DNA from 4 places in the Mesorhizobium sp. WSM4821 genome. Region 1 is predicted to be linked to each of the others. Evidence: predicted binding sites of a transcription regulator. Region 1 holds the regulator's gene; each other region holds the start of a gene.

Evidence for each region. The regulator PhoB, encoded in region 1, activates phosphate uptake and scavenging genes when phosphate is short. The targets are predictions, from matches to a motif close to TGTCATNNANCTGTCAT.
Region 2: the regulator PhoB is predicted to act here: its motif matches at 6,117-6,133, upstream of AC0NID_RS23840 (esterase-like activity of phytase family protein).
Region 3: the regulator PhoB is predicted to act here: its motif matches at 4,859-4,875, upstream of ugpB (sn-glycerol-3-phosphate ABC transporter substrate-binding protein UgpB).
Region 4: the regulator PhoB is predicted to act here: its motif matches at 5,703-5,719, upstream of AC0NID_RS26390 (LTA synthase family protein).

Annotation. Positions count from the first base shown of each region.
Region 1 covers NZ_CM148371.1:1,838,667-1,846,726, reverse strand. Annotated here, with positions in the region: gene AC0NID_RS08845 (sugar ABC transporter permease) at 1-519, opposite strand, end outside; gene xylF (D-xylose ABC transporter substrate-binding protein) at 680-1,720, opposite strand; gene AC0NID_RS08835 (ROK family protein) at 1,993-3,240, shown strand; gene phoB (phosphate regulon transcriptional regulator PhoB) at 3,372-4,061, opposite strand; gene phoU (phosphate signaling complex protein PhoU) at 4,078-4,785, opposite strand; gene pstB (phosphate ABC transporter ATP-binding protein PstB) at 4,819-5,634, opposite strand; gene pstA (phosphate ABC transporter permease PstA) at 5,647-7,260, opposite strand; gene pstC (phosphate ABC transporter permease subunit PstC) at 7,253-8,060, opposite strand, start outside.
Region 2 covers NZ_CM148371.1:4,880,670-4,888,729, reverse strand. Annotated here, with positions in the region: gene rfbC (dTDP-4-dehydrorhamnose 3,5-epimerase) at 1-371, shown strand, start outside; gene rfbB (dTDP-glucose 4,6-dehydratase) at 447-1,538, shown strand; gene rfbD (dTDP-4-dehydrorhamnose reductase) at 1,513-2,400, shown strand; gene AC0NID_RS23860 (hypothetical protein) at 2,953-3,558, shown strand; gene AC0NID_RS23855 (class I SAM-dependent methyltransferase) at 3,676-4,686, shown strand; gene AC0NID_RS23850 (hypothetical protein) at 4,695-5,102, opposite strand; gene AC0NID_RS23845 (hypothetical protein) at 5,076-5,729, shown strand; gene AC0NID_RS23840 (esterase-like activity of phytase family protein) at 6,194-8,060, shown strand, end outside.
Region 3 covers NZ_CM148371.1:2,045,249-2,053,308, reverse strand. Annotated here, with positions in the region: gene AC0NID_RS09865 (ABC transporter ATP-binding protein) at 1-538, shown strand, start outside; gene AC0NID_RS09860 (sn-glycerol-3-phosphate import ATP-binding protein UgpC) at 587-1,654, opposite strand; gene ugpE (sn-glycerol-3-phosphate ABC transporter permease UgpE) at 1,662-2,510, opposite strand; gene ugpA (sn-glycerol-3-phosphate ABC transporter permease UgpA) at 2,519-3,403, opposite strand; gene ugpB (sn-glycerol-3-phosphate ABC transporter substrate-binding protein UgpB) at 3,486-4,796, opposite strand; gene tlpA (thiol:disulfide interchange protein TlpA) at 5,009-5,695, opposite strand; gene argH (argininosuccinate lyase) at 5,731-7,131, shown strand; gene AC0NID_RS09830 (hypothetical protein) at 7,200-7,406, shown strand; gene lysA (diaminopimelate decarboxylase) at 7,459-8,060, shown strand, end outside.
Region 4 covers NZ_CM148371.1:5,404,640-5,412,699, reverse strand. Annotated here, with positions in the region: gene AC0NID_RS26420 (small ribosomal subunit Rsm22 family protein) at 1-21, opposite strand, end outside; gene AC0NID_RS26415 (YnfA family protein) at 25-348, opposite strand; gene AC0NID_RS26410 (class I SAM-dependent methyltransferase) at 432-1,721, opposite strand; gene rplI (50S ribosomal protein L9) at 1,897-2,481, opposite strand; gene rpsR (30S ribosomal protein S18) at 2,692-2,940, opposite strand; gene rpsF (30S ribosomal protein S6) at 2,940-3,434, opposite strand; gene AC0NID_RS26390 (LTA synthase family protein) at 3,738-5,663, opposite strand; gene fabD (ACP S-malonyltransferase) at 5,929-6,882, shown strand; gene fabG (3-oxoacyl-[acyl-carrier-protein] reductase) at 6,941-7,678, shown strand; gene AC0NID_RS26375 (acyl carrier protein) at 7,868-8,060, shown strand, end outside.

The DNA of each region.
Region 1 (8,060 bases):
CATGCCGCGCCAGATCAGCAGCCCGCCCAGTGTCACGATGAAGGCCGGAACCTCGAGATAGGCGATGATGAAGCCCTGGAGCGCGCCGATCATGAGGCCGAGCGCCACACCGGCAGCCAGTGCGACGACCCATATCCAGGGACTTCCAAGCTGGAATCCCATGACGCGGATGAGGAATTCGGCCTGCGCCACGCCCATCACCATGCCAATCACGCCTTCGACGGAGCCGACTGAAAGATCGATGTTGCGCATCACGATGACCAGCACCATGCCGGTCGCCATGATCGCGACCGAGGAGGTTTGCACCGACAGGTTCCAGAGATTGCGCGGCGTGAGGAAAAGCCCGCCCGACAGGATGTGGATTCCAAACCAGATGACCAGCAGCGCGCCGACCATGCCGAGCATGCGTATATCGAGCTCGGTTGCCTTGAGGAACCGTCCGACGGCGCTGAGTTCGGAATCACGCGCCCGGTCTTCGGCCGTTCTGGCGGCCGGTGGGTTGGATGCCGTGTCGGTCATGAAGTCCTCCCACCGGGTTGCCGTCTGGCGCGGATGCCGGAACACGATGCCACCGGCTTTCCCCAATCATTTGAAGCGGAAGCCATTTGAAGCGGAAAGCCCTTTTGAAAACGCCGCGACTGACAGCCGCGGCGTTCGTTTCCTTGCGAAGTGATCGAGATCAGTTGCAGACCGCCACGCTGCCGGCGGCGACGCCCGCGCAAACCGCGTCCTTGGTGATCCAGCCGGCGTCGATGACGACGTTGAGATTGTCCTTGGTGATAGCAATCGGCGTCAGGAACAGCGACTTGACGGCATTGCCGCCCGGCGTGGTGAAGTCCTTTGCGGCCGCAATGTCGGTCATCTGCTTGCCGTCGGCAAGTTGCGAGGCGATCTCGGCAGCGTTCTTGCCGAGTTCGCGCGCATCCTTCCACACCGATACGGTCTGTGTGCCGAGCGCGATGCGGTTCAGCGCCGCGTGATCGCCGTCCTGGCCCGACACCGGGACGGATCCGGCCAGGCCCTGCGCCGTCAGCGCGGCGACGACGCCGCCGGCGGTGCCGTCATTGGCGGCAACCACCGCATCGACCTTATTGTCGTTGGCGGTCAGGAACTGTTCCATGTTCTTCTGGGCGTTGGCGGGAAGCCAGCCGTCCGTATAGGCTTCGCCGACATTCTTGATCTTGCCGCTGTCGATGGCCTCCTTGAGCACTTCCATGGAGCCGGCGAACAGAAAATCGGCATTCGGGTCGGCGCCCGAGCCCTTGATGAAGACGTAATTGCCTTCCGGCGCCACTTTGAACACTTCGCGGGCCTGCATGCGCCCGACTTCCTGATTGTCGAAGGTCAGATAGAAGACGTCCTTGTTCTCGATCAGCCGGTCATAGCCGACGACCGGAATGCCTTCGTCCAGCGCCTTCTGCACCGCAGGTCCGATGGCCGAGGCATCCTGCGCAAGGATGATCAGCGCGTTGGCGCCTTGCGAGATCAGGCTCTCGACATCGGTCAACTGCTTGCCGGGATTGGATTGCGCATCGGCGGAAATATACTTGTCGCCGGCGGCCTCGATCGCTGCCTTCATGGCGGCCTCGTCGGTCTTCCAACGCTCTTCCTGGAAGTTGGACCACGAAACGCCAATGACCTTGTCCTTCGCCTGCGCGACCGACGCGAGCGTCAGCGACATGGCGACCCCCGCCAGGATGACGGCTGTGAATCTCTTCATGGTATTCCTCCCTGCGCCACGTACGGCGCGACCAAACTGGCCCAAAGGCCGGCACAAAAGGCTCTATTTTTTCGAGCCTCGAAAAAATACTGGTCGAACGCCGAAGCGCTGTCAACATCAATTCTGATGGATTTTGATGTCCTGCCCGGCGTTTTTTCGAGTCTCGGAATAAATAATGACAGGGCTGTCGGCTTCTGCCAATATTTGCCTGGTGTCGCCGACGGCCTTCGCATCACGAGAGGCCGCGAGGACGACCGGGAGGAACGCAAGACATGTCGGTCGGAATCCGCCACGACGATTTGCGCCGGCGCAACCGGGGGATGGTGATTTCGGCCGTGCGCCGGGCCGGCCATCCGTCGCGAACTGAGATCGCGGCGACTACCGGCCTCAGCCATTCGACGATATCGGCGATCTCTTCCGACCTTATCCACGAGGGCATCCTTGCCGAGAGCAGGGCAAGCGAGACCGTTTCGCTGAAACGCGGCCGGCCGCAGGTCGGCCTCAGCCTCAATCCGGAAGCGGCTAAGGTATTGGCCGTCGTGTTGTCGTTGAATTTCCTTTCGGTCGCCGTCATCGATTATGCCGGGCAAGTGGTCGCCGAGGAACAGCGCCGGCTGGACACGCTGACCATGTCGCGCGACGCACTGATCGGCGAATGCGTCGCCATCGTCCGGCGCCGGCTCAAGGATCCCGACCTCGATGTCCAAAGCGTCGCGCGCATCGCGCTGGCGATCCAGGGCATCACCGATTCCCATGCGCGAGCCATGCTGTGGTCGCCGATCACGCCGCAGACGAACATCGCTTTCGCCGACATTCTGGAAGACCAGTTCGGCATCCCGGCCACCATGGAGAACGACTGCAACATGATGGCCGTGGCGCTGCGCTGGCGCGACCCGGATCGTTACCGCGACGATTTTATCGCCATCCTGCTCTCGCACGGCATCGGTATGGGGCTGGTGCTGAAAGGCGAACTGTTCACCGGCACTCATTCCTCGGGCGGCGAATTCGGCCACATGATCCATCGCCCGGGCGGCGCGCTCTGCCGCTGCGGGCGGCGCGGCTGCGTCGAGGCCTATGCCGGCAACTACGCCATCTGGCGCAACGCTAGGCAGTTGAGCGAAAACACCGAGCCGGTCGCCGATGTCAGCGATGCCGACATGCGGGCGCTCGCCGCCCGGGCGCGCGAGACGGACGGACCGGAGCGCGAAGCCTACCGCAAGGCCGGCGAAGCGCTCGGCTTTGGGCTCGGCAGCCTGTTCGCACTGATCGATCCGGCGCCGGTCGCCATGGTCGGCGCCAGTGCCGCCGCTTTCGACCTGATCGAGCCGGCCCTGCGCGAAGCCATCGCCCAGACCGCCGGCGGCCAGCATTCGGGTTCGATTTCCTTCGACACCGAGCCGAACGAGCTGCCGCTGATCCGCGAAGGCTGCGCCATGCGGGCGCTAAGCTTCGTCGACCAGGAGATTTTCGCGCCGGGCGTGCAGGCGAGAGGAGGCTCAGCGGGGAAGAACGTGGCTTGAGTTTGACCGAAGAGCGCGGGAGGCCCAACTTCGTCATCCCTGGGCGAAGCAATGGGCGTTTTCGATAGCCGCCAAGACATGCGATCCGCCAACGCAGCACATCCGACTGTCAGAACCTTCGCGCCGTGGAGCTAGTCTTCCCTGATCGCGTAGCCGGCACCGCGGATGGTGCGGATGACATCAGGCATGCGACCATTGTTGACCGCCTTGCGCAGCCGGCCGACATGGACGTCCACCGTGCGTTCGTCGATGTAGATCGTCTCGCCCCAGACATTGTCGAGCAGCTGGCTGCGCGAGAACACGCGGCCGGGATGCCGCATCATGAATTCGAGCAGCCGGAACTCGGTCGGTCCGAGCCGGATCTCACTCTTCTTGCGATAGACCCGGTGCGATTCGCGATCGAGCACGATGTCGCCGACCTTGAGAACGCTGGACAGCACTTCCGGCTTGGCGCGACGCAGCAGCGCCTTGACCCTGGCCATGAATTCCGGTGTCGAGAAGGGCTTGACCAGATAGTCGTCCGCTCCGGTGGAAAGGCCGCGCACCCGGTCGCTCTCCTCCCCGCGGGCGGTCAGCATGATGATCGGCAGCCGCTCGGTTTCGGGACGCACCCGAAGACGCCGGCAAAGCTCGATGCCGGAAATCGCCGGCACCATCCAGTCCAGCACCAGAAGATCGGGCACGTTCTCCTGCAGCCGGATCTCGGCCTCGTCGCCGCGTGTCACCACCTCGACTTGATAGCCTTCGGATTCGAGATTGTAGCGGAGGAGGACGCCTAGAGGCTCTTCATCCTCCACCACCATGATGCGCGGCGCGATCATCGGCCGGTTACCCCTGTCATGTCGCCGGCGCCGACATTGTCGTCTCGTCGAGCTTCGGGCGGTCCGCCGGCAATTGATTCCCGGTCACGACATAGTAGGCGTTTTCGGCAACGTTGGTGACATGATCACCGATACGCTCGAGATTCTTGGCGCAGAATAGAAGGTGCGTGCAGGCGGTTATGTTACGCGGATCCTCCATCATGTAGGTCAGGAGCTCGCGAAACACCGCCGTGTATTTCACGTCGATCCTCTCGTCGGCGGCGCGCAGTTCCTTCAACGCGTCGGCGTTGCGCGAGACATAGTGCTCGACCACGCCGCGGAGCTGCTCGAGAACGAGATCCGCCATGGCGTCGATACCGTGCGAGAGATTGCGTGGCGTGGCGCTCTGTCCGACGGCGCTGACCCGCTTGGCTATGTTCTTGGCCAGGTCGCCGATCCGCTCGAGATCGCCCGCCATGCGGATTGCGCCGACCACGGCACGCAGATCCTGCGCCATCGGCTGCCGCTTGGCGATCAGCGTGATCGCGCTATCGTCGAGTTCGCGCTGCCGCGCATCCATGATCGTGTCGTCCGAGACGACGCGCTGCGCCATCGCATTGTCCGAAGCTAGCAACGCGCGGATTGACGCCGCGACCATCGCGGCGGCTAGCTCGTCCATGTCGCGGAGCAGCCGGTCGATGTGCTCCAATTCCTCGTCGAAAGATGCGACGGTGTGTTCACCCATGATACTGTCCTCGTGTTCGAAATTCGCCGCCGCTCAACCGAACCGGCCGGTGATGTAGTCCTGGGTGCGTTTGTCGTCGGGATTGGTGAACATCTTGTCGGTCGCGCCCTCCTCGACCAGATAGCCGAGGTGGAACATGGCCGTGCGCTGCGACACGCGCGCTGCCTGCTGCATCGAATGAGTGACGATGACGATCGTGTAGTTCTGGCGCAGTTCGTCGATCAGTTCCTCGACGCGGGCGGTGGCGATCGGATCAAGCGCCGAACACGGCTCGTCCATCAGGATCACCTCCGGCGACACCGCGATGGCGCGCGCGATGCACAGGCGCTGCTGCTGTCCGCCGGAGAGACCAGTGCCCGACTCGAGCAGGCGATCCTTGACCTCGTTGAACAGGCCGGCCTTCTTCAGGCTCGATTCGACGATGCCGTCCAACTCCGCCTTACTCCTAGCCAGGCCGTGAATGCGTGGACCGTAGGCGACGTTTTCGTAGATCGACTTCGGAAACGGGTTCGGCTTCTGGAACACCATGCCGACGCGAGCCCTGAGTTCGACGACGTCGATTTTCGGGTCGTAGATATCCTCGCTGTCGAGCGTGATCTTGCCGGTGACCCGGGCGATCGGGATCGTGTCGTTCATCCGGTTCAGGCAGCGCAGAAAGGTCGACTTGCCGCAGCCCGATGGGCCGATCAACGCCGTCACCTGGTTTTCACGGACATCGAGATCCACGTCGAACAGGGCTCGCTTCTCGCCGTAATGAACGGAGACCTTTGCGCCCTTCATCTTGATCGAAGGTTCGTTGGTCCCGCTACCCAGTTTCTGTTCGACGCTGGCTTCCGTCATGATGTTCATATCCTCTACTCCTTACCAGCGCCGCTCGAAGCGCCTGCGCAGTATCACCGCAATGGCATTCATGATGACCAAAAACAGCAGCAAGATCAAAATCGCCGCCGAAGTCTTCTGCTGGAACCCGGCTTCCGGGAAATCGGCCCACATGAATATCTGCACGGGAAGGATCGTCGCGGGATCGGTGAAGCCGCCGGGGATGTCGACGATGAAGGCGACCATGCCGATCATCAGCAACGGCGCGGTCTCGCCCAGCGCATGCGCCATTCCGAGGATGGTGCCGGTCATGATACCCGGCATCGCCAGCGGCAGGACGTGATGGAATACGGTTTGGACCTTGGACGCTCCGATGCCAAGCGCCGCCTCGCGGATGGATGGTGGCACGGCGCGTAGCGAAGCGCGTGAGGCGATAATGATGATCGGCAGCGTCATCAGCGCCAGCACCATGCCGCCGACCACCGGGGCCGAGCGCGGCAGGCCGAAGAAATTCAGGAATACGGCAAGTCCAAGCAGGCCGAAGACGATCGAAGGCACCGCCGCCAGATTGTTGATATTCACTTCGATGATCGTCGTCAGCCGGTTCTTGGGCGCAAATTCCTCAAGATAGATCGCCGCCGAAACGCCGATCGGGAAGGCGATGGCGAGCGTTACGATCATGGTCAGGAACGATCCGACGACCGCGCCCCAGACGCCGGCCAGTTCCGGCTCGCGGCTGGCGCCGGTGAAGAAGAAGATCGAGTTGAACCGGCTTTCGATCAAGCCGTCGCTCTTCAACGTGTCGAGCCACACGATTTCCTTGTCCGAAATCTTTCGCGATGCTTCCGGCGTATCGATGACGCGCAGGGATGCCTGACCGCTCGCGGCGGGCGCCGTGCTGTCCAGCGCCTCGATCACCGTGCCCTTTGCGATCGCCGTCCCGTTGCCCCCCGGCGACAGCGCGGTCAGCTTGACCGTACCGCCGTTGAACACGACCAGCAGCGACGATGCGCCGCTCGTCAGCGTCAGCATGCCGTTTTCGCCCTCGGTCGCACCATGGCCGCGCGCCAGCGCCAGCAAGCCATCGTCGCCGAAGGTCAGGTCGATGTCGCCGCTGGTTCCCGAAGGCGTGACGCTCGTTGAAATGGGTTCGTCCGAACCGACGTCAGCAAGCAAACCCTTGAGATAGAGGTCGGCAAAATCGTCCAGTGGAACCGCATAGTCCACCGTTCTTCCGAGCATCCCCGCATCAGCCGCAATATCCTTGCGCAGGAAGACGCCCGTGCCGCTGGAAATCAGCCCGCGCAACAGGCGCTTGTCCTGACGGCTCTTCACATCCGGAAATTTTGCCGCAAGCGCTTCCTGGGCGATGGAATCATAGTTTACGTCACCGAGTTTCGCTGGGTCGACCTTAGCCGACGAAAGATCGATCGGCAGCGTCAGATAGTTCAGCCGCAGCGCCGGAATCGCCTGCGTGACGACGGTCGACAGGAGCAACACGAGGAACAACCCAGCCAACGCGACGGCTCCGGCGCCGAGCCACTTGAACCACGCTTCCGCACGGTAACGGCCCTTCAGCCGCGCCTTGGCGGCATCGTCGGTATGAATGCTGACCGGCCGTCCGCCGGCGCCAAATGACGCGATCGCATCAGTCATATTGCTCTCGGTATTTCTGGACGACGCGCAAAGCGACGATGTTGAGGGTGAGCGTGATGCAGAACAGCACCAGGCCAAGTGCGAAGGCTGCAAGCGTCTTGGCGCTGTCGAATTCCTGATCGCCCACAAGCAGCGTCACGATCTGAACCGTCACGGTGGTGACCGCTTCGAGCGGGTTGGCCGTGAGGTTTGCCGCCAGCCCCGCCGCCATGACCACGATCATTGTTTCGCCGATGGCGCGGCTGACGGCGAGCAGCATCGCCGAAACGATGCCCGGAAGGGCGGCGGGAAGGATCACCTTGCGGATGGTTTCCGACTTGGTCGCGCCGAGGCCGGCGGAACCGTCTCTGAGGGATTGCGGAACGGCGTTGATCACGTCATCGGAAAGCGAGGAAACGAAGGGAATGATCATGATGCCCATGACCACGCCTGCGGCGAGCGCGGATTCGGACGCAACGCTTAGACCCAGACTTTCGCCGATACCGCGAAAGTAGGGTGCAACCGTCAGTGCGGCGAAGAAGCCATAGACGACTGTCGGAATGCCGGCGAGGATTTCCAGCACCGGCTTTGCGACCGCGCGGACGCTTTTGGAAGCGTAATCCGAAAGATAGATCGCAGCCATCAGCCCGATAGGCGCGGCCACCAGCATGGCGATGAAGGTGATGAGCAACGTGCCTGCAAAGAGCGGCACCGCGCCAAAAATGTCCTGGTTGACGTCGCCGGCTTCCGTTCCCGCGCCGGTAAAGGCGCTCTGCGGCGACCAGTGCGTACCGAACAGGAACTTGTAGAACGGCACCTGT
Region 2 (8,060 bases), 3.0 Mb from region 1:
TGCCGCCCCACGCACAGGACAAGCTCATCCGCGTCGGCCGCGGAGCGATTCTCGACGTCGCTGTCGACGTGCGCGGGTCGTCCCCGACATTTGGAAAGTGGTGCGCGCTTGTTGTCTCGTCCGATCTGGGAAACCAGCTATTCGTTCCGAAGGGTTGTGCGCACGGCTTCATGACCCTGGAAGATAATACGGAGGTCATCTACAAGGTTTCCGACTACTACGCTCCGGCGTATGAACGCTCGATCCGCTACGATGATCCGGATCTGGGCATAGAGTGGCCCGAACAACCGTCTCACGACCAGCTTTCGGACAAGGACCGCACAGCGCCCAGCCTGGCGGTCTTGCGCGGAAAGGACGAAATCTTTGCATAGATTTTCGCCTCCGTTGAACACCTCTCGCTGGCTGCCTTGTCCTGAGGACCAGGCGCGTAAGGCCCGGGTCGCGTCATGAATATTCTCGTCACGGGTGGTGCGGGCTTCATCGGGTCTGCCGTGTGCCGGCATCTGGTCGCGACAGGTAGCCACCGGGTCACAAATGTCGATTGCCTGACCTACGCCGGGAACCTTGCGTCGCTCAACACCATCGATAATGCGGACAGCTATCAGTTCGTCCAAGCCGATATCAGCGATACGGCCAAGATTGGCGCGATCCTGCGCGGCCACGACATAGAGGTGATCATCCACCTGGCGGCCGAGACGCATGTCGACCGCTCCATCGAAGGGCCGGCCGCCTTCATCAACACCAACATCGTCGGTACATTCCGCCTGCTGGATGTGGCGCTCGATTACTGGCGGTCCCTTCCCGCCGGGCGTCGGGAAGGCTTCTGCTTCCACCACGTATCGACCGATGAGGTCTACGGAGAGCTTCCTTTCGAAGGCGGAATGTTCACCGAAACGACACCTTATGCTCCTTCCTCGCCTTACTCCGCATCGAAGGCGGCATCGGATCATTTGGTCGAAGCGTGGCATAAAACCTATGACTTGCCGGTCGTCATCTCGAATTGCAGCAACAACTACGGACCCTACCACTTCCCGGAGAAGCTGATCCCCCTGACCATTCTCAACGCCCTTGATGAGCGGCCGCTACCGGTCTACGGGGCAGGGGACAATGTTCGCGACTGGCTGTTCGTCGAGGATCACGCTCGAGCCATCGAATGCATCGCGACTCGGGGATTGGCGGGGCAGCGCTACAACGTCGGTGCGCGATGCGAGCGCACCAATCTCGAAGTGGTCGAGGCGATCTGTGGCCTGCTTGACGCCAAGCGCCCCCGCCCTGGCGGTAGGCGCCACGCCGATCTGATTGCTTTCGTCGATGATCGTCCCGGCCATGACCGCCGCTATGCCATTGACGCCTCGAAGCTGGAGCGGGAACTTGGCTGGCGACCTCGAGAGAGCTTTGAGTCGGGCCTTGCAAAGACGATAGACTGGTATCTGGAAAACCGCTGGTGGTGGGAGCCAATCCGCCAGGAGCGATACCAAGGCCAGCGGCTGGGTCGTCCAAAGGTAGATGCCGATGCGACTGGCGCTCACCGGTCGTAACGGCCAGCTGGTTACCAGCCTGGTGGAGCGCGCCGCCGGTCGCGCCGGGATTGAGGTCTGTGCGATCGGGCGACCGGAGCTTGATCTGCTTTGCCCTGACGGCATCGCCAAAGCGATTAGCGCGGCGCGGCCCAACGTCATCGTCTCGGCTGCGGCCTACACTGCGGTCGACGAAGCGGAGAAGGAGCCGGCAGTGGCGTTCGCCGTGAACGCCGCCGGCGCGGGCCACGTCGCCAAGGTAGCCAAGGACCTCGACATCCCCGTCATCCATCTTTCGACGGACTATGTTTTCGATGGCGATGCCGGCGCGCCCTATGACGAGACAGCGGCCCCGGCTCCATGCGGAGTCTATGGAGCCTCGAAGCTGGCCGGCGAAAGCGCCGTCGCGATGGCGAACCCGCGACATGTGATTGTGCGCACCGCTTGGGTTTACAGCCCGTTCGGCGCCAATTTCGTCAAGACGATGCTGCGCTTGGCGGCCGACCGCGATGAAATTGCCGTCGTCTGTGACCAATGGGGCAACCCTACTTCCGCCCTTGACCTCGCGGACGCTGTCCTAACCGCAGCTCAGATCGTGACCGCGAGCGGATTCGACGCATGGGGCATCTACCATCTTGCCGGCAGAGGATTCGCAAGCCGGAGCGGCTTCGCGCGCCATATCCTCGCCTGCAGCCGGGAGGCTGAAGGGCCTTCCGCTACTATCCGCGACGTCACGTCAGCCGAGTTTCCGACGCCTGCCAGACGACCGCTCGACGCCCGCCTGGATACGCGCAAAGGTGAACGCGTGTTCGGCTGGACCATGCCCGACTGGCAGGTATCGACGCGAGAGGTCGTTGAGCGACTACTTCTCAGGCAAAAATAACCCCGCAGGTGAGGCGTCTGTGAAAGCGGCCGCCGCCGCGTGGCGCCCGCATCATCTGCCCGTCCAAGAGGGAATTTCGCAAGTTTTATGCGTGTTATGCCCAGGGCTATTGCACCTGCACATGCTGGCCGGACAAAGGTCTGATGGGCTGGGGGTGCTCACAGCATGTTGTAAGACTCCGAAGGCACGATGATTTCAGCAATCGTCAACACCTACAACTGGCCGGAGGCGCTGAGACTGAGCCTCCTGTCTCTGGCCAGCCGGACCGGGCCACGCCGTTGGGCAACAAAAAACCACCAAGGCGGGTTGTAAGAATATTACTGCTTTGCCGGTGGTGGCAATCATCTCATCGTTGATGCCATGCGCCTGGCCTGAAATGGGTCATGGCTTTCTTGCAACCTGAAAGCGAGTAATCGTCGGTGATGCATTGCAGGCTTCTCCGCCCTCGGCTTCACCGATGAGCAGATCTACAACTTTTTGTTGCTGCCGCTGCGCTTTAATCTGTTGACAATCTGTTGACACGTCGCCAACGTTCTTAAAAACCGGCTCGTGATGAGAAGACACATCATCATTTCTGGCACCGGGCGTGCCGGCACGACGTTTCTGGTCGAACTCCTGAGCGAGCTCGGCATCGAGACCGGGCGCGATCGCCTCGGGGACGTCTACTCGACACGCGCCGGGCTGGAATATGATATCGCTAAAGACGACGCGCCTTATGTAGTCAAAGACCCTCATCTGTCCCTGACGTTGGGCGGCATCCTCGCGCAGGGCAAGCTGGCTATTGATCATGCCATTGTCCCGGTTCGCGACTTGAAATTGGCCGCAAGAAGTCGGGTCGAGGCAGATGCGTCAGTCAAAGTCCCATGGTTCAAACGCTTGCGCCGCCGCTTGAAGAAGAAGGCATCCGTGCCCGGTGGCCTCTGGGGAGTGCGGTTCCCGTCTCAGCAAGAAAATGCTTTGAGAGAGGCGTTGAGCATGCTCATTGTCACGCTGGCAGAGTACGACATACCGCATACGCTCATTTATTTCCCTCGAATGGTCGAGGACGAAGAGTATCTGTTCTCAAAGCTACGGGTTCCGTTCCCTACAATCGACCGATCGGCGTTCGGAACCGCTTTCAAGCGCGTGGCAGATATCAAAAAGGTAACAGTTCGCTAGAGCCGATGATGCAAGCGGGCTTCGATGCGGCGATTGCTTGATTTTGGCAGGCGGATGCGATCAAACGGCGAAAATCGCGTTCATCGAGCGCGGATCGGCACGATTCGGGGGATCGACATGAGGACGATTGAGCGCCCAAAATGCGTGGTGTGTGGTTCGGCGGGCGCGGTGCGATACCGCGGCCTGGTCGACCGTCTGTTCTCGTCGCCCGGAGAATGGTCGATTTCCCAATGTTCCAACGATGTCTGCGGCACCCTTTGGCTCGATCCGGCCCCGCTTCCGGATGACCTCGGGCAAGCCTATCTCGACTATTTCACGCATGAAAGGCACGGCGTGCCTCGCCTGTCCTCGGCGAAACGCACCTATCTTGAGTCGGTGTATGGTCCGAAGGCGCAGCAACGTCCAGGCGATCGGCTGCTCTCGTGGATGTTCGCTTTGCGTTATCGTCGGAAACTCGAAGCCGACGACCAGATTTGTCACATCGACATCGGATCTCCCGGCCTGAAGGTTCTCGATATCGGCTGTGGGGACGGGCGAGCGCTTTGGACGCTGAAGCAACTGGGATGTGACGTGGTCGGCGTCGAGTTCGACGGCGAGGCCGCTGCTACTGCCCGTGAACTCGGGCTGGATGTCAGGCTTGGGTCGGTTCATGAGCAGGGCTTTGCGGCGGCGACCTTTGATGCGGTCATGATGAGCCATGTCATCGAGCATCTGCCTGATCCGAAGGCGACGCTGCAGGAATGCCTGAGAATCCTGAAGCCTGGCGGCCAGCTGCGTATGCTGACCCCGAACGCCGCTGCTTGGGGTCACAGGCATTTCGGTCGCGACTGGATGGCCCTCGACCCGCCGCGCCATCTCAACATCTTCACGCCGTCAAGCATGACCGATCTGCTTAAATCCGCCGATTTCTCGGATCCGGTGGTGGAAACCACGCCGTCCGGCGCCGACCGTATCGCCGTGATGAGCTGGCGAATCCGCAAGACCGGCCGCGGCAGCATGCTCGATCCGTTCGAGTGGCTGGAGAAGCGCTACGGACGCGCCATGCTGCTCGTCGAAAGGCTGGTCAACGCAAGCGGGCGTGCTCGCGGCTCGCAGTTGGTGGTGAAAGCCAGCAAGCCCTTGAGTTGAATGAATCCTTATCGTCGGGATTGCCGCCATTTCCGCATTCGACGCTCCCAGCGTCGCAGGACGGAATTGAGCGAGGCGCGCGGCAGCGGCCGATATGGCATGGAGGCGTTGGCAAGCTGTTTGCCGAGTACGGTCGCGACAGTCGCGTATGATCGCCGCAGGTGAACGGCCTCCACCCTCACGCAGTCGATGTTCCGGGCCGGGTGCGCCGCGACTTCCGCGATCGCCTCGCGCCACGCCTGCGGCGTGTTGGCCACCAATGGCGCCGGCGCGAGATCGCTGTTTCGGTAAGGCCAGGCGGCCGAGTAGACCGCTGGAATGCCGTGGCCGAGGAAATCAACTGCCTTGATGTCGGACTTTGAATCGATAAAGGCCTGATGGCTCTCCGAATGGATCGGCAACGGCGCGACCGCCATCGTTTCGCCGACCGAGGCGAGAAATCTCCGGTAGTCGGCGAATACCAGTCTGGGGATATGCTCGACCTGGCGGAACAAGGACCGGACGTGGTCGGGGAAGCGGCCGATCAGGACCGCCGTCAGGCCAACGTCGTTTGCGGCGGTGGCAATCGCCTCAGCAAGCCCCGGCGCTTCGGTCTCGACCATCGGAAGGTCGCTCGAAACCCAAAGCAGCTTCGTAGCTGGGGCGGCCCATCTGCTGTCGTTCACCGCGATAGGCTCGAGACCGTTTGGAACGACGATGCTGCGATCTCCGAAACCGATACTGGTCGCTTCTTCGAGCTCGGTTGCAAGCTTTTGACTGGGTGTCGACACGGCGTCTGCATGAGCGAGGCACCAGGCGATCCTGCGATTGGTCTCCTGCGTGTCACGGTGCTGGTGAGCCGGCAGCCGGGGGATCAAGTCGTCGATGTCATAAATGAACCGAATGCGGTGGCGCGCGAGAAAATCGAGCTGCGCTTTGCTGATATTCCTCTGCACAATCACTGCATTGAAGTGGTCGAAATCACGCCGCCCAATGGGCGCCAAGTCACGGTCCAGCAAGACATAGTTTGCTATCGCCCCGGTCCTCGTCAGCGCATCGAGTAAAGGCGCGAGACGTATTTGGCAAATCTCCGGTTCGCTGGCGAAAACGGCTACGCTAAGGTTCATCGTCGCTGACCGCGTTGGAGATGGCTCCGGTTATTTCCGGAACTTGGGCAATGGACTACGCTTTTCAGTGGGGTCGTGGCAACAGGACGCCGGCAGCTTATCCCAGGGGCAGAAAACAAGGCTGTGTTTCGACCTGCCTTTTAGCGAGCGCAAATCGGTTGTCCGCCATGGTTTTCTCGCTGAGGGACGAAAGTCGGCTTTCAGGACATGCGATGGACGTTCGTTCCTGTGAGCGGCTGGAAGTCGGATTCAAGAGGTTCGTGCCCGACTTCGCCGATCATGAGCTCTTCATGAGGGACGTGTCGCACCAGGCTGTCGCGGAATTGTCATGGATCCGTCATCGCTTTGAAATGTCGTTCCCCCAAAGCAGGTGGCTTCCATTCGAACAGGAGACGCCACCCGTGCCCCGCCATTCCGCGCTTTTCGTCCTGACGGCAGCGCTTGCTGCCACCGTTTCGCTGCCGGCCCATGCCGACATGATGTTCAACCGGGTCGCGAGCTTCGCGGTCGCCGCAAACCTGCCGGCGGACATCGAGAAGACCACGCCGACGTCGTCCGAGATCATCACGGCCACCGAAGACGGCCTGACGCTGGTCTATTCCGACAGCCCGCTCGGTGCGGTCGGCTTCATCGACCTCGCCGACCCCAAGGCGCCCAAGGCCGGCGGCATCGTCAAGATCGACGGCGAGCCGACCTCGGTCGTGGCCATCGGCGGCAAGGTGCTGGCCGGCGTCAACACGTCGGAGAGCAAAGCCAAGCCTTCGGGTAACCTCACCGTCATCGATCTTGCCTCCAAGGCCATCGAAAGCACCTGCGACCTCGGCGGCCAGCCGGACTCGCTGGCGCTCAGCAGGGACGGCAAGTTCCTGGCCATCGCCATCGAGAACGAGCGCGACGAGGATCTGAACGACGGAGACATTCCGCAGCTGCCGGCGGGCGACCTCAAGATTTTCACGCTTGCCGAAGGCCAGCCTGATTGCGCGACGATGAAGACCGTCAACCTGGCGGGCATTGCCGAAGTCGCGGCGGACGATCCGGAGCCGGAATTCGTCGCCTTCAACGAGGCCGGCGAGATCGCGGTCACGCTGCAGGAGAACAATCACATCGCCATCGTCAATGCCGAAACCGGCGCGATCGTCACGCACTTCTCCGCGGGCTCCGTCACGCTGGACAAGATCGACAACAGGAAGAACGGAGCCTTGTCCTTCGATGGCAAGATGGAGAACGTCGCGCGCGAACCCGACGCCGTGAAATGGCTCGACAATGACCGTCTCGTCGTCGCCAACGAAGGCGACTACAAGGGCGGCTCGCGCGGCTTCACGATCTTCAGCAAGAAGGGCGAGGTCCTCTACGAATCCGGCCCGTCCTTCGAGTACGAGGTCGCCAATGCCGGCCATTATCCCGACGACCGCAACAAGAAGGGCATCGAGCCGGAAGGCCTCGAGACCGGCACGTTCGGCGAAGGCAGACTGATTTTCGTCGCTTCCGAGCGTGGCTCCGTTGTCGGCGTCTACAAGGACACGGGCGCGGAGCCCCAATTTGTCCAGATCCTGCCGTCCGGCATCGGGCCGGAAGGCCTGGTCGCGATCCCGTCGCGCAATCTCCTGGTCACCGCCAACGAGGCCGATCTGGTCGAGGACGGGCTCGCCCGCTCGCATGTCATGATCTACGAACGCTCCAAGAGTGCCGCCACTTACCCGATGATCACGACAAAGCTCACGGCGGACGGCACGCCGCTCGGCTGGGGTGCGCTTTCGGCGCTCGCGGCCGGCGACGCTGCCGGCAAGCTCTTCGCGGCCTCGGACTCGTTCTATGCCAATGCGCCCTCGATCTTCGAGATCGATGCCACGCAGACCCCGGCGCTGATCACCGGCAAGACCATCGTCACGCGTGCCGGCCACCCTGCACAGAAGCTCGACATCGAAGGTCTTGTCGCCGACGGTGAAGGCGGCTTCTGGCTTGCCAATGAAGGCGATCCGGCAAAGCTCGTCCCGCACGCCATCCTGCGCGTCAACGACAAGGGCGAGATCAAGCAGGAAATCGGGTTCCCGATGGAATTGCTCGCCCACCAGACGCGCTTCGGTCTCGAAGGCATCACCGCGATCGGCGAGGGCGACGAGCTGATGCTGGTGATGGCGGTGCAGCGCGAATGGGCCGACGATCCGAAGGGCCAGGTCAAGCTTTTGGCCTACAAGCCGAAGGCCAAGGAATGGTCGGCGGTGCGCTATCCGCTCGAAGCGACCGAGGCTGGCTGGGTGGGGCTATCGG
Region 3 (8,060 bases), 210 kb from region 1:
GGAGGCCGCCGGCATCACCACGATCCTGGTCACGCACGACCAGGCCGAGGCGCTGTCCTTTGCCGGTCAGGTCGCGGTGATGCGCGACGGCAAGTTCTCGCAGATCGGCACGCCGCGCGAGCTCTATCTCAAGCCGAAGGACAGGATGGTCGCCGAATTCCTCGGCGATGCCATCATCCTGCCGGCCAAGATCGCGGACGGCTTCGCTAGCTCGCCGCTCGGCCGCATCGCCGTCGACAGCACCGAGCGGCGCGATGTCGCCCGCATCATGCTGCGGCCGGAACAGGTGCTGCTGAAACGGACGTCGCGTGAAGGCATGTCGGGCACGCCGGAGATGCTGTTCGGCGAGGTGACGGAATCCGAATTCGCCGGATCGATGTGCACCATCGCGGTGCGGCTCTTGAACAGTCCCGATCCGCCTGATGCAGCAGCGATCGGCAACACGCCATTGATCCTGCGCAAGCCGGGCATAGACACACCGGTGGTCGGCGAGATTGTCCGACTGACCGTTTCCGGCAAGGCGCATGTGTTTGCCTGAACGCACTTGCGTCTCTCGATGCTCGCTGGTCAGGACGACAGGCTGGCTTCAATCGGCCCGATTACCGGCCTGATCGAACCAATGCAGTTTTTCGGACTTGGCCACGACGCGCAACCGGTCGCCGGGCTTGGCGGTGGCGCGACCTGAGATGCGCACGACGATGCGGCTGCCGCCTGCCGCGCAGTGAAGAAAGCTTTCGGCACCGACCGGTTCGACCGCCTCGACCGTCGCCGGCAGCACGAGCGCTCTGGGCGGCGCCTCCGTGTTGAAGGTGACGTCGGCATCTTCCGGGCGAAACCCGAGTGTCGCGGCTTGTGTTTCGGGAGGTGCGAAGCCGATCGCCGTGCCATCGGCCAGTGCCATGCCTGAGGAACTTCCGGTCAGCGCCAAAAGGTTCATCGGCGGCGCGCCGATGAAGGAGGCGACGAAGATCGAGGCCGGCTTCTCGTAGATGTCGAGCGGCGCGCCCGTTTGCTCGACCAGTCCGGCGTTCATGACGACGAGGATGTCGGCCAGCGTCATCGCCTCGAGCTGGTCATGGGTGACATAGACCGAGGTGACGCCAAGCGTGCGCTGCAAATTCTTGATCTCGACCCGCATCTGGCCGCGCAGTTTGGCATCGAGATTGCTGAGCGGCTCGTCGAACAGGAAGACTTTCGGGTTGCGCACGATGGCGCGGCCCATGGCGACGCGCTGGCGCTGGCCGCCGGAAAGCTCGCGCGGGCGCCGGTCGAGCAGCGCCGAAAGCTCCAGCACCTTGGCGGTCGAGCGCACCCTGCTGTCAATCTCGTCCTTCGGCGCGCCGCGATTGCGCAGGCCATAGGCCATGTTGTCATAGACCTTCATATGCGGGTAAAGTGCATAGTTCTGGAACACCATGGCGATGTCGCGCTCGGTCGGGCCGATGGCGTTGACCACCTTGCCGTCGATGGCGACAGTACCGGCAGAAATGGTCTCCAACCCGGCGATCATCCTCAGCAGCGTGGACTTGCCGCAGCCGGAAGGGCCGACCAGCACGCAAAGCTCCTTGTCGGGAATGGCGATGGAAACCCCCTTCACGGCTTCGACGCCACCGGGATAGACCTTCTTCACGTCCTTCAGATCGACAGTCGCCATCGGCTTCTCACTTTTCGGATTCGACCAGGCCACGCACGAACCAGCGTTGCATCAGCACGACCACCAGGATCGGCGGCACGATGGCCAGCATCGCTGTGACCATGACCAGGTGCCATTCGGTGTCGGCATCGGCGAAAGAGACCATCTTTCTCAGCGCGATGACGATGGTGTTCATATCGTTGCTGTTGGTGACGAGCAGCGGCCAAAGATACTGCGTCCAGCCATAGATGAAGAGGATCACGAACAGCGCCGCGATGTTGGTGCGTGACAGCGGCAAGAGGATATCGAAGAAGAAGCGCCATGGCCCGGCGCCGTCGACACGCGCCGCCTCGACCAATTCGCCCGGTATGGTCATGAAGAACTGGCGAAACAGCAGCGTCGCGGTGGCCGAGGCGATCAGCGGGATGATCAGACCGGCATAGGTGTCGATCATGCCGAGATCGACCATCACCTTGTAGGTCGGCAGGATGCGCACTTCCACGGGAAGCATCAAGGTGATGAAGATCAGCCAGAAGAAGGTCATGCGCAGGGGAAAGCGGAAGAACACGATGGCGTAAGCCGACAGGATCGAGATGAAAATCTTTCCCACCGCAACGCCGAGCGCCATGATCGTGGTGTTGAGGAGTAGTTGCCCGACGCTGACGCCGCCGATGCGACCAATGCCGCCGAACAGCGCCTCCCTGTAATTGTTCCAGAGCTGGCCGCCGGGCAGGAGCGGCAGAGGCGGCCTGAGGATCGTTTGCAGCGTGTGTGTCGAGGCAACGAACGTGTAATAGATCGGAAAAGCCACGATCAATATGCCAAGGATCAGCACGGCATGGGCGACGAAGGTGCGGAGCGGGGACTGGCCGATCATCACTGCCCTCAACCGTAGTGGACTTTGCGTTCCACGTAGCGGAACTGGATGGCCGTGAGCGCGATGACGATTGCCATCAGGATGACCGACTGCGCCGCCGAGTCGCCTAGGATCAGATTGACGAAGCCGTCATTGTAGACCTTGTAGACCAGCGTCTCGGTCGTCTTGCCAGGCCCGCCGCCGGTGACGGCATGAACGATCCCGAATGTATCGAACAGGGCATAGACGGTGTTGACCACCAGCAGGAAAAAGGTCGTCGGGGCAAGCAGCGGGAAAACGATGGTCCAGAAGCGCTTGGTCTCGCCGGCGCCGTCCATGGCCGCTGCCTCGATCAGCGTTTTCGGCACCGCCTGCAGACCGGCGACGAAGAACAGGAAATTGTAGCTGATCTGCTTCCAGGCAGCCGCCGACACCAGCAGGATCATGGCGTGGGTGCCGTTGAGAAGCGGATCCCATGCGATGCCGAGGCTTCTCAGCAAGTACGCCAACGAGCCGATCGAAGGATTGAACAGAAACAGCCACAGCATGCCGGCAATCGCCGGCGCCACGGCATAAGGCCATATCAACAGAGTGCGGTAGAGGCCTTTGCCGCGCACCGCCTTCTCGGCCATGACCGCAAGCAGGAGCGCCACGCCCATGGCGACGATCGCGGTAGCAAGCGAGAACACCACTGTGACCTTGATCGAATTGAGGTAGGCCGGATCGGCCAGCACCTTCCGGAAATTGGCGAACCAGACGAACTTGGTTCTCAACCCGAACGGGTCTTGCCTGAGCATCGACTGGTAAAGCGCCTGACCGGCCGGCCAGTAGAAGAAAACCAGTGTTATGGCGAGTTGTGGCGCCACCAGAAGGTAGGGCAGGATCTTGTTGGGAAAGACGACGCGTGGAGACAGGCTGATTTCCCTCGCTATCCAGGAGCCGCCCACGCGAGCTCGCGTGGGCGATTCAAACCGACATCAACCGAGATAGACCTCGTCAGTTCTCTAGCGCTTCCTTGATCGCGGCGTTGCCGCGCGTGACCGCATTGTCGAGCGCCTGCTGCGCGGTTTGCTGGCCAGCCAGCATCTTCTCGAGCTCCTCGTTCTGGATATCGCGCACCTGCGGCAGATTCGGCAGGCGTACGCCCTTCGAGTTGTCGGTCGGCGCCTTGCCCGTCATCTGCAGGATGGGTGTCTCGCGGCCGGGATTCTTGTCATAGAAGCCCGATTTCTTGGTCGCCTCGTAGGCGGCGAGCGTCACTGGCAGGTATCCCGACTTCTGGTGCAGATATTCCTGCACATCGGTCTTGGACAGATACGCGAAGAAGGCCGCGACGCCCTTGTATTGCTCGTCCGACTTGCTGCCGAACACCCATAGGCTGGCACCGCCCGGCGTGGTGTTCTGCGGTGCGCCCTTGGCGTCGGTATCGTAGGGAAGCTGGCCGATGCCGTAGTTCATGCCTGACTTGACGATGTCGCCGAGGCCGCCCGACGATTCGGTGAAGATGCCGCATTCGCCGGCAAGGAAGATCTGCTTGGCTTCGGAGGTGCGCCCGCCATATTTGAAGGTACCGTCCTTGGCGAGGTCCGCGAGCGCCTGGAAGTGGTTGACGAAAATCGGTGCGTTGATCTTGAGTTCGACATCGCCGCCGGCCAGGCCGTTCTGCTGGGTGGCCCACGACACATCGTTCCATGCCGCGAAATTCTCCAGATGGATCCAGGTCAGCCAGGTAGAGGTATAACCGCAAGAGGCGGCGCCGCTCGCCTTGATCTTCTTGGCGGCTTCCCACACCTCGTTCCAGGTCTTGGGCGGGTTGTCTACATCGAGCCCCGCCTTCTGGAAGATGTCCTTGTTGTAGTAGAGGATCGGCGAGGAGGAGTTGTAGGGGAAGGACAGCATGGTGCCGTCCGGCTTCGAATAATAACCGACGATGCCGGGCAGGTATTGGCTTTTGTCGAAGGTCATGCCAGCACCGGTCATCACATCGGCTACCGGTTTGATCGCGCCCTCGGCCGCCATCATCACGCCGGTACCGACGTCGAACACCTGCAGGATATCGGGCGCCTGTCCGGCGCGGAAGGCAGCGATGCCGGCATTCAGCGTCTCCGGATAGGTGCCCTTGAACACCGGAACGAGCTCATAATCGCTCTGGCTGGCATTGAAATCCTTGGAGATCTTGTCGACAACCTCGGCGTTGGCGCCGGTCATGGCGTGCCACCAGCTGATCTGCGTGACTGCAAAGGCGGAGGTTGTGGAAAGCAGGGTCAAGGTGGCGGCAACACCGGCCGCGAAGCCGAAGAACTTCATGTTTCATCTCCCGTTTGTCATTGGCGAAAGGGGCACGCTCGCAAAGGCAATATGTGCCGCTCGTGACAATTGGACAACGGTTTTATTGCGGATCGATGAACTCGATCTCCGATCAAAGTTGTACATGCCTCCAAATGGGAGCCGATGGAAAGGATTTGCCAAGCCGGCTTACCATTCGAACAGCGGCGACGGAAACCGGCACAATCGCCCGCTCAGTCCGTCCCGCCGAGTGCCGCCTCGATCAGCCGCCTGGCGTCCGGTCCCGACCATTCGGCCGGGCCGTTCATATGAGCGATCAGGCAGCCTTCACCGTCGATCAGCATGGTGACCGGCAGGCCGAGCGCCAAGCCTCTCGTCTTGAGATCGTTGAACAGCGCCATCGTCGAATCGCGGTAGTAGCCGAGCGTTTCGACGCCGGTTTCCTCGAGGAACTTCTTCGGCTTGGTATCATCGCCGGCATCGACGTTGACCGCGACGACCTCGAAGGCGTCGCTGCCCATCTCTTTCTGCAGCGCGTCGAGCGCCGGCATTTCGGCGCGGCAGGGCGCGCACCATGTCGCCCACAGATTGAGCAGCACCGTCTTGCCGGCGTGATCGGCGAGCGTCATAGGCTTGCCGCCAGGGTCGTTGAAGGCAAGGCTTTTCAGCGATTGCGGCGGATCGGCCGGCAAAAGCGCGGCGACCTGGCCGGTGGCAGCAGCCGCGATCGTCTTGGCGCGATCGGCCTTGGCGGTGCAGGCGGTATCGTCCTTGCCGTCGCCAACCGCGACTTCAGCGGGCGCGTTGTTGCCAGAACCGCTCTCGCTGACATATACCGCGACCGCGCCGGCAAGCACGCCCGCCACCAAGGCGGCGAGGATGAGGCGCGGGGCCGGGAAAAATTTATTGCCGTCTGCCATTTTTTTAGAACTGCTCCGGAGCACGGGTTATAGCGATGAGCGACAAGAAGGCCAGCAACCAGATGTGGGGCGGACGTTTTGCCTCGGGTCCGGCCGCGATCATGGAGGCGATCAACGCGTCGATCTCCTTCGACCGCAAACTCTACGCGCAGGATATCAGAGGCTCGATCGCCCACAGCGAGATGCTGGCGCAAACGGGCATTATTTCGGCGGCCGATCAAGAAAAAATCGCTCACGGGCTGAACACGATCCTGGCAGAGATCGAAGCCGGCAGTTTCGAGTTCTCGACAAGGCTGGAAGACATCCACATGAATGTCGAGGCTCGCCTTGCCGAGTTGATCGGTCCGGCCGCCGGCCGCCTGCACACCGCCCGCTCGCGCAACGACCAGGTGGCGGTCGATCTCAGGCTATGGGTCAAGGACGAGTGCTTTCGCGTCGCCGAGGCGCTGAAGGGCCTGATCACGGCGTTCCTGGAACGCGCCGAAGAGCACGCAGCAACGGTGATGCCTGGCTTCACCCACATGCAGGCAGCGCAGCCGGTGACCTTCGGCCACCACTGCATGGCCTATGTCGAGATGTTTTCGCGCGACCTGTCGCGTGTTCGCGACGCCATCGAACGGATGGACGAAAGCCCGCTCGGTGCCGCCGCCCTTGCCGGCACCAGCTTCCCGATCGACCGGCACCGGACAGCCAAGGCGCTCGGCTTCCGCGGGCCGATGCGCAACTCCCTGGACAGCGTTTCGGACCGCGATTTCGCGATGGAGTTTCTGGGGCTGGCGGCAATCTGCGCAACGCACCTGTCGCGGCTGGCCGAAGAGATCATCATCTGGTCGACACCGCAATTCGGCTTCGTCAGGCTATCGGACTCATTCTCCACCGGCTCTTCGATCATGCCGCAGAAGAAGAACCCCGACGCGGCCGAACTGGTGCGCGGCAAGACCGGCCGCGTCACCGGCCATCTGGTCGGCCTCCTGACGGTGATGAAGGGGATGCCGCTGACGTACGGCAAGGACATGCAGGAAGACAAGGAATCCGTGTTCGACGCCGCCGAGACGCTCGACCTGATGCTGGCGGCGATGACCGGCATGGTGCGCGACATGACGGTGAACGCCGCCGCCATGAAGAAGGCTGCCGGGTCAGGCTATTCGACGGCGACCGACCTTGCCGACTGGCTGGTGCGCACGCTCGGCCTGCCGTTCCGCGAGGCGCATCACGTCACCGGCCGCGCGGTGGCGCTGGCCGAAGAGAAGAAGCTCGGACTCGACAGGCTACCGCTGGAAGATCTGCAATCCATTCACCCCGGCATCACGGCGGACGTGTTTTCCGTGCTGGCCGTACAGAATTCGGTGAAGAGCCGGACGAGCTTCGGCGGCACCGCTCCGTCGGAAGTGAGGAAGCAGATCCGGTACTGGAAAAAGCGCATCGCCAAGGCGTGATGCCAGGGTGCAATGCCAGCAAAACTCGGCTAAAAGCGGCGGGCGAAAGTTTCGGACGGATGGCACGGATGACCGCAAGCAGGATTTTGGTGACACTGACGCTGCTGGCGGCGATGACGGCCGTTACGGCCTGCGGCAGGAAGTCCGGGCTCGACACGCCCTATGAAGCGGCCGTGCAGGCACGCAAGGACGCCGAGAAGGCCAAGCAGCCTGTGCCGCCGGAGCCGGAAAAACCGGTCGAGGACAGGAAGTTCGTTCTCGACCCGCTGATCTAGAGCCGATGAGATCATCCGATCTCATTGTGCTCCAACTTCCGGAACCACTCTTGTGAACCATTTCGATTACCGCGACGGCGTGCTGCATGCCGAGGACGTGGCGATACCGGATATCGCCGCAGGTGTCGGCACGCCGTTCTATTGCTATTCGACGGCGACGCTGACCAGGCATTTCCGCGTGTTTGCGCAGGCCTTTGCCGGGCTCGACGCGCTGGTCTGCTACGCCATGAAGGCGAATTCCAATCAGGCGGTGCTGAAGATCCTGGCCAAGCTCGGTGCCGGCGCCGACGTTGTCTCCGAAGGCGAATTGCGCCGTGCGCTGGCCGCCGGCGTTCCGGCCAGCAAGATCCTGTTTTCGGGCGTCGGCAAGACCGCGCGCGAAATGGATTTTGCGCTCTCCGCCGGCATTCTCTGTTTCAATGTCGAATCCGAGCCGGAACTGGAAATGCTGTCGGCCCGCGCCATGGCGCAGGGCAAGATGGCGGCGATCTCGCTGCGCATCAACCCGGATGTGGATGCCAAGACCCACAAGAAGATCTCCACCGGCAAGGCCGAGAACAAGTTCGGCATTCCCTGGCAGAAGGCGCGCCAGGTCTATGCCCGCGCGGCTGAACTGCCGGGCATCAAGGTTACCGGCATCGACACCCATATCGG
Region 4 (8,060 bases), 3.6 Mb from region 1:
AAGCGGGATCGGCAGTTCCATGGCTCACGCCCCCCTAGGCGCGAGCAGGATGATCGAGGCGCCAACGATGCAGAGCGCGGAACCGGCAAGGTCCCAGCGGTCGGGGCGCACGCCTTCCACCAGCCAAAGCCATCCGAGCGAGGCGGCGATGTAAACGCCGCCATAGGCGGCATAGGCGCGGCCCGCCGCACTGATGTCCACCAGCGCCAGCAGAAAGCCGAACAGGGCGAGCGAGACTATGCCTGGCGCCAGCCACAGCGGCGACTTTTCCAGTCGCCACCATGCCCAGATCGAAAAGCAGCCGGCGATCTCGGCAAGGGCAGCGATGATGTAGATGAGATAGGTCATGAAGAGGGTCTCGTGGCGACGGCGAGACCTTTTTCGGCATGCAGGCAGGCAATGGCAAGCGGCAATGGCGTGGCGGCCGGCAGTTATTCCGGATCCGCCACCTTGCGCCGCCGCACGGGCTTGGCGGCAGGGGCTTTTAGGCGATGCCCCATGTCGCGCATCTCCAGCGCCTTCTCGCATTTGGCCATATAGTCTCGAGACATCGGCAGCGTGTCGTTCTTTTTGGCGATCTGGATCTGGAAGATCACCAGATCCTGCCAGCGGAAGGCTGCTTCCGATGCTGCCAGATAGAACTCCCACATGCGGCAGAAGCGCTCGTCATAGATCGCCTTGGCCTTGTTGCGATTTGCGGCGAAGCGCTCGCCCCAGTGCTTCAACGTGTCGGCATAGTGCAGCCGCAGGATCTCGATATCGGTGACGATGAGGCCCGACTTTTCGATCGCCGGCATCACTTCCGAGAGCGAGGGGATGTAGCCGCCGGGGAAAATGTATTTGCGGATGAAGGCGCTGGTTGCCCACGGCACGCCGGAGCGGCCGATCGTGTGCAGCAGCATGACGCCGTCCGGCTTGAGCAGCGTCGCCGACTTGTCGAAGAAGATGCGGAAGTGGTTGACGCCGACATGCTCGAACATGCCGACCGAGACGATGCGGTCGAAGCGCTCGTTGAGCTCGCGGTAATCCCTCAACTCGAAATGCACGCGGTTTTCCAGACCTTGCGCATGGGCGCGGTCGGTGGCGACGCCATGCTGCTCGGTCGACAACGTGACACCTTGCACGTCCACGTCGAAGGACTTGGCGAGATAGAGGCCGAGCCCGCCCCAGCCGGAGCCGATATCGAGCACCGTCTGGCCGGCTTTCAGCCTGAGCTTGGCGGCGATGTGGCGCTTCTTGGCGGCCTGCGCCTCGTCGAGCGTCATGTCCGGCTGCTCGAAATAGGCGCAGGAATACTGCATGTCCTCGTCGAGAAAGAGCCGGTAGAGGTCGCCCGACAGATCATAGTGGCGCTGCACGTTGCGGCGGGCGCGCGCCGCCGTGTTGATTTGCTGCAGGCGGCGGAAGGCGTGGCGCAGGCCCTCTATCGCCTTCGACCAGGTCGCGTCGATCCCGCCGCTGCCCATGTTCTGGAAGGCGATGCGCATCACTCCCAGCACGCCGCCCTCGAGTATGTCGAGCTCTCCGTCCATATAGGCTTCCGGCACCGCCAGCATCGGATCGAAGGTGATGGCACGCTCGGCATGCGCCGTCTTGATGTGCATGTGCACCGGCTCGCCGCTGCCGTCGCCGAACATAACCGACCGGCCTTTCGGTCCGGTGACTTTGAGATTGCCGGTGCGCACCAGGCGGTCGAGAACGCGCTTCAACAGAATATTCATGACCAAACGTCCCCTCTCGGTCAGACACGCTGTCCTATTCTGCATCAACATATAGGGTTTCGAAAAGTTCCTTTTGGCACAAAAATGCCCGGGCGAGAGGCCCGGGCATTGGTCCACAAACGATTGGAGCCGACTAAGTGACCGGAACGCCGTGCCGACGCCCGGCCGTATGTGATCAGGCGTTGTCTTCGCCGCCCTCGAACTCGGCATTGGGGTCGAAGAAGTTCTCCGGGCGCGCATTGTCGTTGATATCTTCGCCATAGATGGCTTCGGCGGTGGTCAGCGTCTCGCCCTGGGCCTGGCGCTCGGCTTCGTCGGCCGTGCGGGCGATGTTGAGCGTGATGGTAACCTCGACTTCCGGATGCAGCGCGATCGCCACATTGGTAAGACCGATGGTCTTGATCGGCTGGTTGAGCAGTATCTGGTTGCGGTTGACGGAAAAGCCTTCTGCGATCAGCAGCTCGGCGATGTCGCGAGTCGACACCGAGCCGTAGAGCTGACCGGTTTCGCCGGCCGAACGCACGGCGATGAAGCTCTTGCCGTCGAGTTTTTCCGAAATCTGCATAGCCTCGGACTTGCGCTCGAGGTTGCGGGCTTCGAGCTGGGCGCGCTGGCCTTCGAATTTCTTCTTGTTGGCTTCGTTGGCGCGAAGCGCCTTGCCCTGCGGCAGCAGGAAGTTGCGGGCGAATCCGTCCTTGACCTTGACGGTATCGCCCATCTGGCCGAGACGGGAAACGCGTTCGAGAAGAATGACTTCCATGGTTTTGTTCCTTCGTTTGGGCGCCAATCACTGGGCATCGACGCCGAATTGTCTGGAACAGGTCAGGAAGCTGAGGGCGTCGCCGCCTATGTCGCTGTCCTGCCTGTCGCGGCAGTTAGAGGTCTTCACCTCAACCCGGGATTTGATGGCAAACCCTGCGGCGCCCGTCGCCGTGGGAGAAGCGGGCGGCGAACCGCCCGCTCACGAGTGTTAGCGAACCACGTAGGGCAGCAGGCCGAGGAAGCGGGCGCGCTTGATCGCCTTTGCGAGTTCGCGCTGCTTCTTCTGGCTGACGGCGGTGATGCGCGACGGCACGATCTTGCCGCGCTCGGAGATGTAGCGCTGCAGAAGACGCACGTCCTTGTAGTCGATCTTGGGCGCGTTGGCGCCGGAGAACGGGCAGGTCTTGCGGCGGCGATGGAAGGGGCGCCGGGTCGGGATCTGATTGATGTCGACCATTATTCTGCACCCCCTTCAACACCTTCGCGCGGACGGCGCGGACCACGGTCTGCACCGGCGTCGCCACCGAAGCTGCGCGGCGGACGATCGCCACGGTCGCCGCGATCGCGGTCGCCGAACGAGCGCGGACCGCGATCGCGGTCGCCGAAGCTGCCTCGCTCCGAGCGCTCTTCGCGCTTCTGCATCATCGCCGACGGGCCTTCCTCATGCGCATCGACCTTGACGGTGAGGAAACGCAGCACATCCTCGGACAGGCCCATCTGGCGCTCCATCTCGTTGAGCGCCGCCGGCGGGCAGGTGATGTCCATCAGCGTGTAGTATGCCTTCCGGTTCTTGTTGACCCGGTAGGTAAGGGACTTCAGTCCCCAGTTCTCGACTCGGCCGACGGACCCGCCATTGGCGGAGATGACACCCTTGTACTGTTCGACAAGCGCATCGACCTGCTGCTGCGAGAGGTCCTGCCGGGCAAGAAACACATGTTCGTAAAGAGCCATATTGTTATTTGCCTTTCTTCGTTTCTCTCCCGGTCCCGGCGGCAAAAGCCTCTGCAACTTCTCTGACCCGCTAGTCCCGAAGGTGCGGGGAAGAAAGGAGCATGACGAGACGGTCGAGAGCGGAGACACGGGAGGCGGAAGCACTTCTGGCTTCACACGAAGGTTTCGAAAAACCTCCGGCCCTCCGTTCAGCCCCCAGCAAGGACCGGCAGATTGCGGGCGTCTATACAGCAATTTGGCCGCAAGGCAAGGGCAAGGCGAAAACTCGCCGCTGCAAGGGCGACGTGTCGCGCCGTGGCAGGGTCAACTTGTATGGGGAACGAGCTTGTTCACCGTTTCCGGGAAGAAATCGGGCGCTGCACGGCGCTTGCCGAACATCATGTCGTATTGCAGCAGACGGAAATCGCGAATGGCCGGGTCGATTTCCTTCTTGCGCGCCCAGTCCGGCGTAGCCTCGCCCGCCGGCGTCAACAGCAGATTGCGGTCGACGACACGGAAATGCTCGCGCATCTGGCCAAGAAAGCCAGTGTAATAGGGGTGGCTTATCCCGGCCGTGGTCAGGATATGGTAGGGCAGGAAGGCCGGGCTCACCGCACCCATGTCCTCGGCCGGGCCGGTGCGGTTCGACCATACGATCAGCGGCGTTTGGTGATGCAGCAGCATCTGGTCAGGCGGCTCCTTGCGCGGCGCGACATTGTCCTTGAGGAAGCCGGTCTCGACGTAGACCGGACCGAGCGGCGGCAGATGGTCGCCGAAGAAGGCGATGACCGTCGGCCGTTTGCGGTTCTTCGCCCATTCGACAAGGCGCCCGAGGCCCTTGTCGGCGTCGGATGCACCCTCTGTGAAGCTCAGCAGCGAATCCTTCGCCCACTGGCTGGTCGGCGCCTGCACCTTGTGGGTCGGATTGTAGTAGCGGTTCGGCTCATAGGGTCCGTGGTTCTGCAGGCTGACGGCGAAGAAGAAGAACGGATCGTCAGCGGCGTCGGCTTCGCGGATGATCTCGTCGGTCATTGCCGCATCCGAGGCCAGCGGTCCGCGTTTTTCGAGGTATGGCATGTTCTCTTCCGACTTGAAGTCGTCGAAGCCGAAATCCTTATAGACTGGCGTGCGGTTCCAGAACCAGTTCGTGCCCGGATGGATGGCGCGCGTCTCGTAGCCCTGGCTCTTCAGGAACGTCGCCATCGACGGCACGGGCGCGCGGACATATTGCTGGTAGGGGATGCTTCCGGCCGGCAGGAAGGCGTTGGAAAAGCCAGTCAGCGCCTCGAACTCGACATTGGCTGTCATGCCGCCGAATTCGGGCGAGAACATGTAGCCCGAGCGCAGCGCCCGCACGTTGGGAATCGGGTCGGGCGTGATGGTGACGCCGGGCAGCCCGGTCGGATCCCAGAAAGATTCGCTCATGACGATGATGATGTCGGGCTTTTTTGCCGGTACAGAGGCCGTCACGCCAGGCCTGTCGATCGCCGCGATCGATTTGTCGGAGTACCCGGCGGGCGCCTTGACATGGGCCATCGGCACGTTGAGCGCGAAGGCAAGCGCGAATCCGTTGGAGGCGTAGTTTTCCTTTTGGTCCCACATTATCGGAATGATCTGCAACCGGTCGCGGGTCCACGAGAAAGTCGCGTAATCCATGATCGAGACGAAGAAGGCGAGCAGCGGCACGGTCAATGTCAGCCGGGCAAGGCGGCCCTTGCGGCTGAGCGCCGGCACCCGGCGGCGCCACTGGCGCCAGCCATGGAGGAGCAGCGACAGCCCGACGACAATGCCTACCGCCAGGGCGAGGGCGGTTCCCGGGCGATCGCGCACCAGAAGCGGCATCAGCGCCACGATCTGGCGTGAGTACAAGAAGTCGGTTGGATAGAGCGGATCCCCGAGATAGAGCGATTTCTGATGGCCGATAAAGGCCAGCGCCAGCGTCAGCGGCGCGACGATCATCAGGCTCTGGTGGCTGCGGCCGAGCACGGCGTCGAGGCCGATCAGGATCAGCGCGAAGATGATGATGGTAGTCCAGCCCGGCTTGAGGGGCTGCAGGAAGAAGGTGACGGTGCCGGCAAAGCTGCCGCGCACGATCAGTTCGATCGCAAACACCAGAATGGCGGCGGCGAGCAGGCTGACGAGGCCGTAACGGATAACAGGCCATTTCCGGCCCGGCAGATAGCCGGTGGCCGGATCGCCTTCCAGAAACTGTGGCGCGGCATTGCCTGCGCCTTTCCTAGTCCTTGCCACCTTACAATTCCCCCGACCACTAACAAAACGTCACTGAACTGTCATCGATCTGTCACGAAAAGCTAGCGTCTGTGGCTGAAATAAGAAGAGCCAGCAAACGAATCGTGAGCGATTTTCATCAGGAGTGATCGCCAAAAAGCCTTTTGGAACAGGCACTCGGCCAGTGATGCCGAGCTAGAGCGAGCTGGAGTGGGTCGATGGCGGACTTGACTTGCCCGCCCGCCTTGCGTCACAGGCAGGAAAAATCAGCCGCTTGGGAGCACATATGGCCGTTGCATTCACCTTTCCCGGACAGGGCAGCCAGGCTGTCGGCATGGGCAAGGAACTTGCCGACACCTTTCCGGAATCGCGGAAGATCTTCGAAGAGGTCGATGACGCGCTCGGCGAAAACCTGTCGAAGCTGATCTGGGATGGGCCGGAAGAGACGCTGACACTGACCGCCAACGCCCAGCCGGCGCTGATGGCTGTGTCGCTTGCCGCGATCCGGGCGCTGGAATCGCGCGGCTTCTCGCTGAAGGACAAGATTGCTTATGTCGCCGGTCATTCGCTCGGCGAATATTCGGCACTTGCCGCCGCCGGTTTCGTTTCGATCGCCGATGCCGCCCGGCTCTTGCGTATCCGCGGCAATGCCATGCAGGCGGCAGTGCCGGCCGGTGAGGGCGCCATGGCGGCGATCATCGGGTTGGAGCAGGCCGATGTCGAAGCTGCCTGCGCTGAAGCTGCTAAAGTTTCGGCCAAAGGCTCGGTTTGCCAGATCGCCAACGACAATGGCGGCGGCCAGCTGGTAATCTCGGGCGCCAGGGCGGCTGTCGAACTTGCGGCGACGCTGTGCACGGAAAAGGGCGCCAAGCGGGCGCTGATGCTGCAGGTTTCGGCACCTTTCCATTCGGCACTGATGGCACCGGCGGCCGAGATCATGCGCGAGGCGCTGGCCGGGGTAACGAAGAACGCGCCGTTCGTGCCCGTGGTCTCCAACGTGTCGGTCACCCCGTCCAGCGATCCGGACGCAATCGCCCGCCGCCTGGTCGAACAGGTGACCGGCCGCGTGCGCTGGCGCGAAACGGTGGAATGGTTCGGCGCGAACGGCGTTGCGACGCTCTACGAGGTGGGCGCCGGCAAGGTGCTGTCAGGACTGGCGAGGCGCATCGACCGCGACATCACCACAGGCGCCGTCGGCACCGCCGCCGATGTCGAAGCGGCGCTGGTGGCGCTTGCATAATCAACCGCGATTTGATCCACCCGTATGAAAGGGTGTTCTTAGGACTCAGGAGACAAGAATGTTCGAATTGACCGGTCGCAAGGCGCTCGTCACAGGCGCATCGGGAGGCATCGGCGAGGCGATCGCCCGGGTGCTGCATGCGCAGGGCGCAATCGTCGGCCTGCACGGCACCCGCGTCGAAAAGCTGGAAACACTGGCGGCTGAACTCGGCGACCGGGTCAAGCTGTTCCCGGCCAATCTTTCCAATCGCGACGAGGTCAAGGCGCTCGGCCAGAAGGTAGAGGCTGATCTCGACGGCGTCGACATTCTCGTCAACAATGCCGGCATCACCAAGGACGGGCTGTTCGTGCGCATGGCGGACGCCGACTGGGATACGGTGCTCGAGGTCAATCTGACCGCCGTGTTCCGGCTGACCCGCGAGCTCACCCATCCGATGATGCGGCGCCGTCACGGCCGCATCATCAACATCACCTCGGTGGTCGGCGTTACCGGCAATCCGGGCCAGACCAATTACTGCGCCTCCAAGGCCGGCATGATCGGTTTTTCCAAATCGCTGGCGCAAGAGATCGCCACCCGCAACATCACGGTCAACTGCGTCGCCCCGGGCTTCATTGAATCGGCGATGACCGATAAGCTCAACGACAAGCAGAAAGAAGCGATCATGGCGGCGATTCCGACACGGCGCATGGGCACCACCGCCGAAGTCGCTTCCGCCGTCGCCTACCTCGCTTCCAACGAAGCTGCCTATGTCACCGGCCAGACCATCCACGTGAATGGCGGCATGGCGATGATTTGACAGTTGCGGGAAAAGACCCGTTTTCGCCTTGGACCCAAGCCGATTTTCGTGTAATGCGGCCCGCAACCCGGCGGTTCGGGCAAAAACCGGTCCGGTGCCGTTGCGTTTCCGGCAGGACCATCTTTCAGCTTGATTAGCGGCATTCTGCCCGCTAACGAAGACAGACAACCAAAAGACGAGGATGCCCAAATGAGTGACACCGCAGAGCGCGTCAAGAAGATCGTTATCGAGCACCTTGGTGTCGATGCCGACAAGGTGACGGAGCAGGCGAGCTTCATCGATGATCTGGGCGCGGACAGCCTCGACACGGTCGAACTCGTCATGGCGTTCGAAGAAGAGTTCGGCGTCGAGATTCCGGACGATGCGGCCGAAACCATCCTGA